DNA from 2 places in the Pontibacillus yanchengensis genome. Region 1 is predicted to be linked to the other one. Evidence: riboswitches for the same ligand, from Rfam matches in the RefSeq annotation. Region 1 holds a riboswitch; the other holds the start of a gene.
What was found. A riboswitch is a leader RNA that binds a small molecule or an ion and turns the genes downstream of it on or off. The one in region 1 is predicted to bind S-adenosylmethionine.
Positions count from the first base shown of each region.

Region 2: it holds a riboswitch for S-adenosylmethionine, as region 1 does, so the genes downstream of both, GLW08_RS04200 (methionine biosynthesis PLP-dependent protein) here and GLW08_RS09635 (homocysteine S-methyltransferase family protein) in region 1, are expected to answer to the same signal.

Region 1 covers NZ_WMEU01000002.1:492,062-497,989, forward strand. Annotated here, with positions in the region: gene GLW08_RS09620 (phosphatase PAP2 family protein) at 1-516, shown strand, start outside; gene GLW08_RS09625 (VTT domain-containing protein) at 529-1,224, opposite strand; gene GLW08_RS09630 (2Fe-2S iron-sulfur cluster-binding protein) at 1,409-1,678, shown strand; gene GLW08_RS09635 (homocysteine S-methyltransferase family protein) at 1,821-2,870, opposite strand; SAM riboswitch class I at 2,958-3,072, opposite strand; gene GLW08_RS09640 (BrxA/BrxB family bacilliredoxin) at 3,484-3,915, shown strand; gene GLW08_RS09645 (aromatic acid exporter family protein) at 4,027-4,977, shown strand; gene GLW08_RS09650 (L,D-transpeptidase) at 5,035-5,541, shown strand; gene GLW08_RS09655 (3-hydroxybutyrate dehydrogenase) at 5,858-5,928, shown strand, end outside.
Region 2 covers NZ_WMEU01000001.1:861,192-867,119, reverse strand. Annotated here, with positions in the region: gene metC (cystathionine beta-lyase) at 1-1,004, opposite strand, end outside; gene GLW08_RS04200 (methionine biosynthesis PLP-dependent protein) at 997-2,121, opposite strand; SAM riboswitch class I at 2,207-2,319, opposite strand; gene GLW08_RS04195 (4a-hydroxytetrahydrobiopterin dehydratase) at 2,543-2,836, opposite strand; gene GLW08_RS04190 (helix-turn-helix domain-containing protein) at 2,996-3,529, shown strand; gene sda (sporulation histidine kinase inhibitor Sda) at 3,765-3,899, opposite strand; partial or broken gene GLW08_RS04180 (polysaccharide deacetylase family protein) at 4,109-4,681, opposite strand; gene GLW08_RS22375 (FHA domain-containing protein) at 4,961-5,098, shown strand; gene GLW08_RS04170 (hypothetical protein) at 5,329-5,532, shown strand; gene cls (cardiolipin synthase) at 5,842-5,928, opposite strand, start outside.

The sequences.
Region 1 (5,928 bases):
GCCTTTGGAATGATTACGGAAGCGGGTTCAGTACTGTGGTTGTCGATAGCTTCTGGGTTGCTTTTGGTTTACTTGTTATTTATTTCTGATAAAAGTAAATGGGTAAGTGTCTACTTTTTAGTCAACATGTTAGGGATAAGCCTTTTAACAAAGGTTTTAAAATTAGCTTTTGAGAGAAAAAGACCCGATATTTTAGAAAAATACGATGGTACAGGGTTTAGTTTTCCTAGTGGACACTCTACGGGGGCTATTGTCTTCTATGGGTTTGTTATTTATATAGTGTTTATTACAAATATGAAATCAAGTGTGAAATGGATATTAAATAGTTTTTTAGGTCTACTGATTTTATTGGTGGGGCTAAGTAGAGTATATGTAGGTGTACATTATTTTAGTGATATACTTGCTGGATTTTCATTTGGACTAGCTTGGTTGCTCATATGCATATTAGCATTAGAAGTGACTTTATGGAGACAACAAAGACGGCAAAAGAAAAAGCAAGAGGCCTTATTTAGCTAAGGTTTCTTGCTTTTAGTTTTCCTTTAACAATTTTGTTTCTTCTTTCAGTTGATTTACATCATATTTTTTACCTATTTCTCGTTTCATGAACAGAGCAAGTCCTGCTAATGCTACAATTAATATGCTTAAAATAATAAGACTTTGAGGTTTTAAAGATAGCAAACTAGATCCGAAAAAACCAAATAAAAATGAGCCAGGTAAAGTACCAACAAGGGTTGCAAAGGTGTATTTCCACCACTTCACTTCAACTCGTGCACATATATAGGTAACTAAATCAAAGTTCACACCTGGTAATAGGCGTATCATCAAGACTGATTTAAATCCGTGTTCTTCAAGGTCTTTTTTCAAAGTATATAAATTTTGTTTTTTTTCGTCGCTGATTTGAATTTCTTCAAGAAAATAACGAAGAACGAGTAGTGAGAGCAATGAACCTAAAACAGTACCTGTAACAATATATAATGTACCCATATACCGCCCAAAAAGTAATCCACATGCAACAGCAATTATGGATAGTGGTATTAAAGTGAAAGGACGTATGATAAAGATTAATATAATGACAACAGGTGCCCATATACCAAAGTTTTCTACCCAACTTTCTATGTGGTCAGGTTTAATATGAAGAAACATTTTATTTACAAAGAGCATGCCACCAGCTACGACTAACAAAATAATGATTTTCCATAAAAAGCTTTTTAAACTACTGTTCACTAGAATCCCTTGCCTTTCTTAACTGGGCCAATTGAAATGTTTTATAATCGGTCTATCCCCTAAAAATGATAGGTTAAAACTATGTAAATCTATTCTTTAGTAGGGAGGACACTTGTCCTAGGGTTCTATTATGCATACAATAGGTGAAGGGTACTATACATATATTATGAAAGGAAGAGAATACATGAATAATGAACAAACCATTCAAGTAAAACAATACGAAGAATTGTACTCGATTCAAGCTGTAAAAGGCCAATCCCTGTTAGCTTCTGCATTTGAGCAAGAGGTTCCGTTGGATTTCAAGTGTCAAAAAGGGAATTGTACTCGTTGTAGAGTAGAACTACTTGACGGTGACGATATCGTAAACAATCCTACTCCTAAAGAACATGAAAAATTGGAAGAGGAATTGGAACAAGGATATAGACTTGCTTGTCAGACGGTTCCATTAAAATAATCGGTTTTTTTCTTCTAAATCACAACTTATTACAATACATAAACCCCTGACTCAACAATAGTATGGTCAGGGGTTTATTATGGGAAAAATCACTATGAGGTATTATTTTCTATAGGTAGATATTTTGCTATCCTTCACCAATTTAAGCTCTTGTACGATAGTGAGTATTATGAGATTTTAATGTGTCATCTGATCCAAATAAGAAATGTTTCTCCATGTTTGGAGAGTATTTGGAATTAATAGCTTCACGACCGACTGTTTCTGCAACTTCCCGAAGCATAGTAGGTGAAGCTCCACAACATAAACCAAAATAATTTACTCCAGCATCATAGGCTTCTTTCGCCCAGTTTGCGATTTCATAACGGTTACAGTACAACGGATCAAGTGACGTAGGGAATGTAGTTTCCGTTGGTAAATGACAAGAACAACCACCGTCAGGTAAATTGAAGAATGTTGGATGTTCTTCCGTTGTGCGATAAGGCACTGGTAAAGCCGCTACAAAACCATCGACAGTTTCTCTAATTTTATCTACAAAAGGTTGCATTGTAGCTGGGCCTCTAAAGCAGTTCATCCCTACAACAAGAGCTCCGTTTTCTTGAAGCTTCTGACAAGCTTCATCCACTTCATATCCATCTCTCATCTTATTTTCACCCATTACTCCAAGGGTAATTACAGCAGGTAAGTCGTGTTTCAGAATTTCTTCTAAAGCAATTTGGGCTTCTTCGTAGTAATAAAATGTTTCACCATTCACAAAGTCTACGCCTTCTTCTTTACACCAAGTAAGCATTTCAGCGAACATGTTACGAACTTTTTCTTTAGATTCTGGGTCCTCAGGGTCAAATAAATTTGTGTTGGAAACGTTCCCAGCTACAAGAGCTTCTTCCGTTGGATGTTCCTTTGCAACTTCTTTAGCAAGACGTATAGCTTCTCGATTTAGTGGTTCTAGTAAATCTTCTTTTCCAATAATACGCATTTTTTCTCTATGAGCATTATAGGTGAATGCTAATACTACATCAGATCCTGCATTCATGTAGTCACGATACGTTTGTTTCAATGCTTGAGGATTTTCTAATGCTACCTCAGGAACGAAAGAACCTGCTTGTAAATAACCTCTTCTTTCCAGCTCAAATAAATAACCTTCTCCGCATACTACGGGACCTTCTTGTAAACGTTGCTCAAGTGTACGTTTCATTGTTTACATCCTTTCTTTTTATCTCTTGGGTGAAGAGGGTATGAAAAAACCCCCTTCATAAGAAGAGGGTATATGTATATATGCCTCCTCTTATCTTCCAGATTTTAAGAATCTGTAGGATTTAGCACCTTTTTCAACATCGTTCGGATGAAAGGTTGCCGGGCTTCGCAGGGCCTATTCCCTCTGCCACTCTAGATAAGAGATATTCTTTTTATTTAATTTCGTAAGTTGAATTATAAAACAGAACTTTACCTTGGTCAATCGTTTTTTAACTCTTTTGAATTTTATATACAATATTAGCACGAATGTGTAAAATTATGGATGGATATAGTGGGGGTTACAATCCAAATTTGAGAGTGTAAAAGACGGTGAATCGTCTTAATTTTATAGAAGTGTGATGTATATATCATATGCAAACACCTTGGGGAGGGGAAGTTTTGGTACAACTTTTTAAGTTATTAGGGTATTACATCGTCGGACTAGTAGGTAAAAAGTCGCTCCAGTGCCACATAATAAACTTCATCCATATGTACGAGTTCATACCGTTGAATCCCTTACCAAATCTTGATAGGATAGTATTAGTAGGTAACTCTAAATAAAGGAGCTATGCAATATGGATTTTAATATATTTATGGAAGATGTTGTGACGCAAGCTCGTACGGAGATTGAACAAGCAGGTTATGAGCAATTGACTACTCCAGAAGAAGTAGATGAAGCGTTACAACGTAAAGGTACTACATTAGTAATGATAAACTCAGTATGTGGATGTGCTGGTGGAGTAGCTAGACCTTCTGCTGCACATGCTATTCATTATGATAAACGCCCTGATCACCTCGTTACAGTGTTTGCAGGTCAAGATCGTGAAGCAACGAATCGTGCACGTGAATACTTTGTAGGATTCCCACCATCTTCCCCTTCTTTTGCTTTTCTTAAAGACGGAGAGATTGTAACAATGGTAGAACGTCATGATATTGAAGGATTTGATCCTATTCAAGTAGTAGGTAAATTGCAAGGCATTTTTGATCAACATTGTGATGAAGTATAAATAGGGATGGGTCACCATCCATAAATTGAAAAAGATGGTCTATTGGCCATCTTTTTCGTCATTCTATAGGGGAAAATATTAGTTGTTAGATTATTATAAGGAGATTGAGATGTGAAAATAGGATACCGTACATTAAAAACGGCAGTTGGAACTCCTGTTGCTATTTGGTTTGCTCAAATGCTGGCTTTAACCAATTTTGCTTCTGCAGGAATTTTAACGATACTATGCATTCAAAACACAAGAAAACGTTCTATTGTAAGTGCATCTTCTCGATTCGCAGCATGTATACTTGCAATGGTTTTTTCGTTTATTATCTTTGAAACAATTGGCTATCATCCATTGGCAATAGGTATTATGCTTATTTTATTTATTCCTACCACCGTAAAATTAAAAATAACAGAGGGTATTGTCACAAGTTCGGTTATAATTTTGCATTTATATGGATCTAATGATATTAACGGAGAAACATTGCTAAATGAGTTGCTTTTAATTGTTGTTGGGATTGGCGTAGCCTTAATACTAAACTTGTACATGCCTAGTTTAGAAGGAAAACTTCGAGAAAAACAAACAGCGGTTGAAGAGAATTTTCAACGTATATTACAAGAAATTGCTGTATTCTTACGCTCAGGTGATCAGAAGTGGACAGGAAAAGAACTAACAACTACAGCGAACTTACTGGATGAAGCGAAGGCACTTGCATATCGAGATGTGGAAAATCATTTGTTACGTGGGCATCATCAGTATTATCATTACTTTCAAATGAGACAAAAGCAGTTTGAACTTCTAGAAAGAATGCTACCGTTAATCAGTAGAATTAATCAAACCTCGGATCATGCTACCATCATAGCTGATTTTTTTGAAGAATTATCTCAGAATGTTCATCCGGGAAATACTGCTGTTTTATTTTTGCAGCAGATTAAAGAATTACGTCATGAATTTAAACAAGCTGACTTGCCACAAACAAGAGAAGAATTTGAAACAAGAGCGAGTTTATTTACATTATTAAATGAGATAGAACAATATCTAGTTATTAAACGCATGTTCAAAAAGAGTGATATATAATGTTCTTGCTTATTTAGGGCAAGCTATTCTTACGAAGTCATTTAAGGAGGTATCGTAATGAAGAGCTTGCTCATTGTTGTGTTATTGGCCATGTCCCCTATATGGCCAATTGGTGAAAACCCTTCACGTGGCTATCCATTCTTAATAGTGAACAAAAGTACCAATCAATTAGCTTATATAGATGATGGTAAAGTAGAGAATGTGTACCCTGTGGCTACGGGGAAGACGAATGACCTTACGCCTGAAGGGCTACACACAATTACAGTGAAGGCGAAAGATCCATATTATCGAAAATTGGATATACCAGGCGGGGATCCAAGAAATCCTTTAGGATCAAGGTGGATTGGCTTTGATGCAAAGGGGACTGATGGTCGTATATATGGGGTGCATGGAACCAACCAGCCAAGTTCAATAGGTAAATATATATCAAATGGGTGTATCCGGATGAACAACAAAGATGTAGAATACATTTACGACAGGATCCCTATTGGTACAAAGATAGCAGTAGTGAAAACTGACAAATCATTTCAACAGCTAGCCAAAGAGTACAAGGCAATAGACTAACATAGAGGAGTGATCCTTTATGTTTTTTTGTGTTTCTTATTAGTGTGGATTTTAATTATATCGAGTATTATATTGAAGGATTTCCTTATCAGTAAATAATATATATACTAAAGCCCCCTGCATAATCAGTCTGGTTACGCATGGGTCTTTTGCTTATATACATGCTAAAACTTATATTTAATGCTTTCTTGTTTGATGCAACTTGAAGTGGAAGATGCGTTGAGTAATTGAGATCATCCTTCGTATGAAATTTTTACTTAATTTTCTACAATTGGGCAGGATAAAAGGTAGATTGAATAAAAGGAGGAACACACAAATGCTTGAAGGAAAGTCAGCTCTTATTACTGGTTCTGGTCAAGGGATTGGTTTGGAAATTGCTACTGAATT
Region 2 (5,928 bases), on a different contig from region 1:
TAAGATAGGATGGACTCAACTGCCCCAAGGCTAACAGCGAAAACGGGCAGCTTTAACCGTTCTACAAATTGCTCAACGGCCTGTTCATTGGCGAGTTCGAATGACAGAACAGCACCGCCATTTTTGGCTTGTTTTTGTTGAACTTCATAATATGAGTTTGAAGTCAATCCAGGATAATAGACTTTTGTAATAAGAGAATGGCCTTCTAAATAATTTGCTAGTTTTTCTGCTGATTCTACAGACTGCCGCATTCTAGCGTGCAGGGTTTTGATGCCGCGAAGGACCAGCCAGCAATCCTGAGGTCCTAAAATGGCACCGCATGAATTTTGTAAAAAACCGATTTGTTGGGCTAATTGTTCATCATTTACTACTACTAAACCAGCAACAACATCACTATGTCCTGCTAAGAACTTGGTGGCACTGTGAATAATAATATCCACACCAAGATCGAATGGTTTTTGTAACAAAGGCGTTAAGAACGTATTATCCATATACGAAATACAATCATGCTGTTTAGCAAGCTGTGTAACTGCTTCAATGTCTGTTACTTTTAACAGCGGATTCGATGGTGTCTCGATAAAAACAGCCTTCGTGTTCGATTGAAAGGCTGCTTTTACTTCATCAAGCTTGGTCATATCCACAAAGGTATGCTCGATTCCGAAACGAGAAAGGACTTGCGTAACAAATCGGAATGTACCTCCGTACACATCCTCGGTAATGAGTAGGTGATCACCTTTGGACAATAGCATAAGAGAACTAGACACCGCAGCCATGCCAGAGGCAAACGCGAAACCATGCGTGCCACCTTCAAGGTCAGCTATGGTAGTTTCTAGTGCATCCCGGGTTGGGTTACCGGAGCGAGCATAATCGTATTGACCAAATTCACTAATATCCTCTTGGTGGAATGTTGAAGCATGTTGAATCGGTACACTAACTCCATTGGATGTTTTGTCTACAGAATAATCATTGTGAAGTAGCTTAGTTTGAACAGAATAATTAGACATGTTGCTTAACCTCCGTTTGTGCTTTATCAAGAGCTTGTTGTAGATCTTTTGTTAGATCTCTATCATCCTCAATTCCTACAGATAAGCGGAGTAATCGATTATCTACACCATAACTAGAGCGTACTTCTTCTGGTATATCAGCATGCGTCTGAGTGGCAGGGTATGTGATAAAGGTTTCCACACCGCCAAGGCTCTCCGCAAAAGAAATAAGCTCAAAACTCTGAAGAAGGTATGGGACGAACTCCTCTTGTTGAACACGGAAGGAAAGCATGCCTCCATGACCAGGATAGAGAACATCTGTTACATTGGAATCGTTCTTAAGGAACTCAGCGATTCGTTTTGCATTGGTCTCATGCTGCTTCATACGAAGACCTAGTGTTTTTATACCTCTCATTAACAGCCAACAATCAAATGGGGATAATACGGCACCAGAAGCGTTCTGTTCAGCAGCCAGACTTTCACAGATGGCTTCATCATTGGCTACTACGAGTCCGGCGAGTACGTCATTGTGACCTCCAAGGTATTTCGTTGCCGAGTGTATGACAATGTCTGCACCTAGTTGAAGTGGTTGCTGTAGATAAGGTGTAAAGAAAGTGTTATCCACGATTAGAAGTAGGTTGTATTTTTTAGCTAATTTTGCAATGGCTTCGATATCAATTTGGGTCATGAGTGGATTAGTGGGTGTTTCGATAAATAGTCCTTTTGTCTTCTCTGTTACTACTTGTTCGAAATCTTCTGGCTCTGTGCTATTCACGTACGTAAATCCAAGGCCAAATTTTTGAAAGTGATTTTCGAAGAGACGGTAAGATCCACCATAAACATCTTGGGTAACAACGAATTCATCTCCTGGGGTGAAAATAGAGAAGACCGTTTGAATGGCAGCCATTCCGGAACTAAATGCAAATCCATCAAGACCAGATTCCAATGTAGCGATGGATTGCTCTAATAAATCGCGGGTTGGATTACCGGTACGGATATAATCATATCCAGTTGATTGTCCAATTCCTGGATGGCGGTAAGCAGTAGAGAGGTGGAGTGGTGGGGTGACAGCACCTGTTGTGGATTCACTGCGGTTCCCTGTTTGTGCTAGTTTTGTATCTAAATGATGACTACACATGTCGATCGACTCCTTTAGTATGGTATGAATGATAATAAAAAAAGCCCTTCCGAAGAAGAGCTTGATGGTCTCAAGTTTATCCTTCTTCTTATCTTTCAAGTGGACATTCATCCCACTTGCTGGAGGTAGCACCTCACCTAAATAGGCCGGTTGCTGAAGCTTCGACGGACCAGATCCCTCAGCTTCTCTGAATAAGAATGTTATGTGATTTGTAATTTATTTAATTACTACCATACAGCATTAAAGGATGTTACGCAATGAATGATTTTAGAAAATTTAAACTTTGGATAAATAGAGGAGGGGTGTGCTCGGAAATTCTATAATTTGCTCTGAATGCTCTCAGTCCCCCCTCTAAATCTCACTCCAGATCAATTCCCCTATAAAAAAGCCATCAAGGTATTCCCTCAATGGCTAATGTGATTTATTTTCGGTTTTCATAAACTTCATCAAAGCGTTGTGCTAAATCAAAGTCGCGGTTTGTTAGGCCACCTACATCATGAGAAGTAAGGGCTACAACGACCTCTTTGTACTCTAATTGTATCGAAGGATGATGGTCTTTTTCGTCTGCGATGGTGCCAATTTGTTGAACAAATTCTAACCCATCTTTATATTGTGCAAAAGTGTACACTCGTCCTATTTCAACTTCGTCTTTCACTTCCCATTGAGGGATATCCTCATGATTTTGCTTAATTTCCGTTTGAGATAATGTGCTCATGGTAATCCTCCTTATTAGGTATGGACTTCTATATATATTTTACCTTTTCATAAAAGAGTTAAACTAACCATAAAGTACCAAAGGGTTTTATGATAACTATGGAGAATATTATTATAGTAATGAAACATTAGTGATCTAGCTTAATAGGGAAGTGAATAAATGAGAGAATGGTTGAAAGTATTAAGGAAAGAAAAAGGATTCACCCAGGAATATGTAGCTTCCTTGTGTCATATTGATCGAGCATATTATGCTCAAATTGAAAGCGGTAAACGAACACCAAGTTTACAAATCGCTGAGAAAATAGCTGACATCTTATCATTTAATTGCTCAAACTTTTATGTGGATTATTTTATCGAACCATTACAAGCATCTTTGTCAGATTTACCTATTACATTTACACATTGTGATTTAGATTTAAAATATACATGGGTGTTTAACTCTCAGGTTGATTTTGAAGACAATTGGCTCATAGGCAAACAAATATACGATATAATGGATGAATCCTATAGTGACAAGTTAGTGGCCTTAAAAAAGGAAGTAATACGAACTGGGGAAATAAAAAAAGAGGTAATCGCGTTCTCCTTAAATGGAGAAGAACGTGATTATTTGACTTATGCCAAACCATTATATAACAAGAAAAATAGTATTGTAGGTGTAGCTACGGCAGCAATGGATATTTCAAAAGTAAAGTAAGTATAAGTTCTAGCGATTACATGTCTAGCTCCATCGCCCAGCGACTAATGTGCTTCCTCACCTCTGTACGACACATATATTTTCATGTTTCCTTTATCTCATACGGAATCAGGTGAAGTTCTGGGGTGAAAGAGGTTCGATTAAGACCGCTGCATCGTAAGCAACATCGAACCAACCCACGCCATGTGGGCCAAAGCATATATATCGCTAAGCGGGCGCCCCGAGTTTTTGTTCTTTATTCATTGATTTCTATATTTCGTTTTAACAATTCTTCCTCGAGAATAGTTAGAAATGATGCTTCGACGTCTTCGTTTTCTTTAGCTTCTTGATATGCTTTAATTAATAATTCATCTGTCAATTTTACGACCATTGGAATCCCCCCACAGCAACTTCTATATCTCTACTAATTATTATCTTGTACTACAAAGAACCTTTTTGTCATGTGGCTCATTTGTTACACAATAGAAACTTTCATCAATTTGTTTTATGAAAATAGTAATGAAAGTGGGTTGCTTAATATAGTATAAATAATACACTTGTGGGTAATGTCAGAAACTATTAATTACAGGACTTGAATATTTATGAAGATGATAGGTGCTGTAGCTCATTTACTGTAACAAATCGATATCCTTGATTTGATAATAATTTCAAGATTTCATTAATCGTATTTAAGCCATTATTAGTTTTATCATACATAGGGTGTAGTAGAATAATAGACCCTGTTTAATATTACTTTTTACGTAGTCAACTTTCTTTGAAAGTAGTATGAAGTATCCGGCTCTATATGAATTTCTTCTTTAGTATAGGAAGAGGACTTAAAAATCATAGGTTTATGAGAATAAGTATGATTCCCTAATTGATGCCCAGCATTGCTAATCTTTTCTCCGAGTTCCATATTTTCTTTGAGTTTGTTTCCTACTACAAAAAGGAAGCTTTTGCATTATACTTCTTAAGCAAAGGGAGAATGCCTTTTACATTTTCGGTAGGACCGTCATCAAAGGTCAAGGCGACAACATTCTCATTCATATTCACTCGATTGGTTAAGCCTCCAAAAAGCTGAAATGTTCTTGCATTCATCAATTCAAAAGTTCCATATAAACTTGAAGAAATAGCAAGTATGATCATGGTTATATTGAATAACTTTTTTCTCATTTGATTACCCCTTTTCTATGTTAGCTAGAATATTGTTCCTATTATTAAAATCGTATTCAAATTACATTGTTTATTCAATAACAAGCAAATGATAATTCTATGATAAAATAATAGTAGATTAAGATATGAGAGAGTTTTTAATCATATGAATACGCTAGGCTATTTAATGATTATATAGGGTCCCCTTACGAAAGAGGAGCTGTTCTTTCACTCAATACGCAAAAAGTTATCATTTGACGTAAATCTAGTGGGTGAAAGCCGAATGTCCCTTTTGATAGTATATATAGGAAACATGCGGAGATTTATAGTTATGAATCTAACATGTATATTAAAGACTTAGGAAGTAGACATGGCACATGGGTAAATAAACACCAATTACCGTGTTACGAAGAAAAGACTTTACGTGGGTACAATTAAGCTATCGAATGGATTCACGTTTAGTATTTAAATTAGAGAATCAAATTCTCCAGGAGCAAGAGTGTAAGTTCGACGCAAATAAGCAGGAGGTCTGGATAAGCAATACTTGCTACACATTCTCTTCTAAAGAATATAAATGTGTTGAAAAGAAATAAAGGACAATTTGTTTCAAAAGATGAATTGAAGCATGCGGCGTGACCAAAAGAATTTATGAACAAGGAGTCCCTGATGTGAGCGCAGAAGAAGTAAATGCCATCATCTACCGTATTCGAAAAAAAATAGAGTGTAAGCATACATATAGAAAACATCAGAGGGAAGGGCTATATTCTTACGCTGAAATAATAGGAATAACTTATTTGAATATAATAGGGAAGGTGAAAATCAGTGGAAGGATATATGATTTTGTTCGTCTTTTTACTCTTTATGATTATTAGCACCATTGCCAATATATTATTGAAGATGACAAGAAAGAAAGATTGGATTATCTCCATTCTGCTAAGCTTAGCATTAACTATAATAACAGTTCCAATAATAATGTAATATTAAAAAGAGCTTGGGTTCTGCCCCAAGCTCTTTGCTGTGAAAGTAAAGAAAGCATAAAATTTGGCGCTCACTTGTTTAATTCCAGCGCCTACCCCCTCGGGCTTTAAGAGCAAAGCCTATCTAAGCGGCAAAAATCGCAACGAAGAGGCTTTGCTTAAAGCCCGCCGGGTGATGAAGGCACCTTGAGCTTTTCTTTGATTTTATAATATTGGTGATAAGAGCCGTGATACAGACTCTTTCATTTTAATTAAATTGGTACGATTACGGTACACTTCTTCTGTGATTTC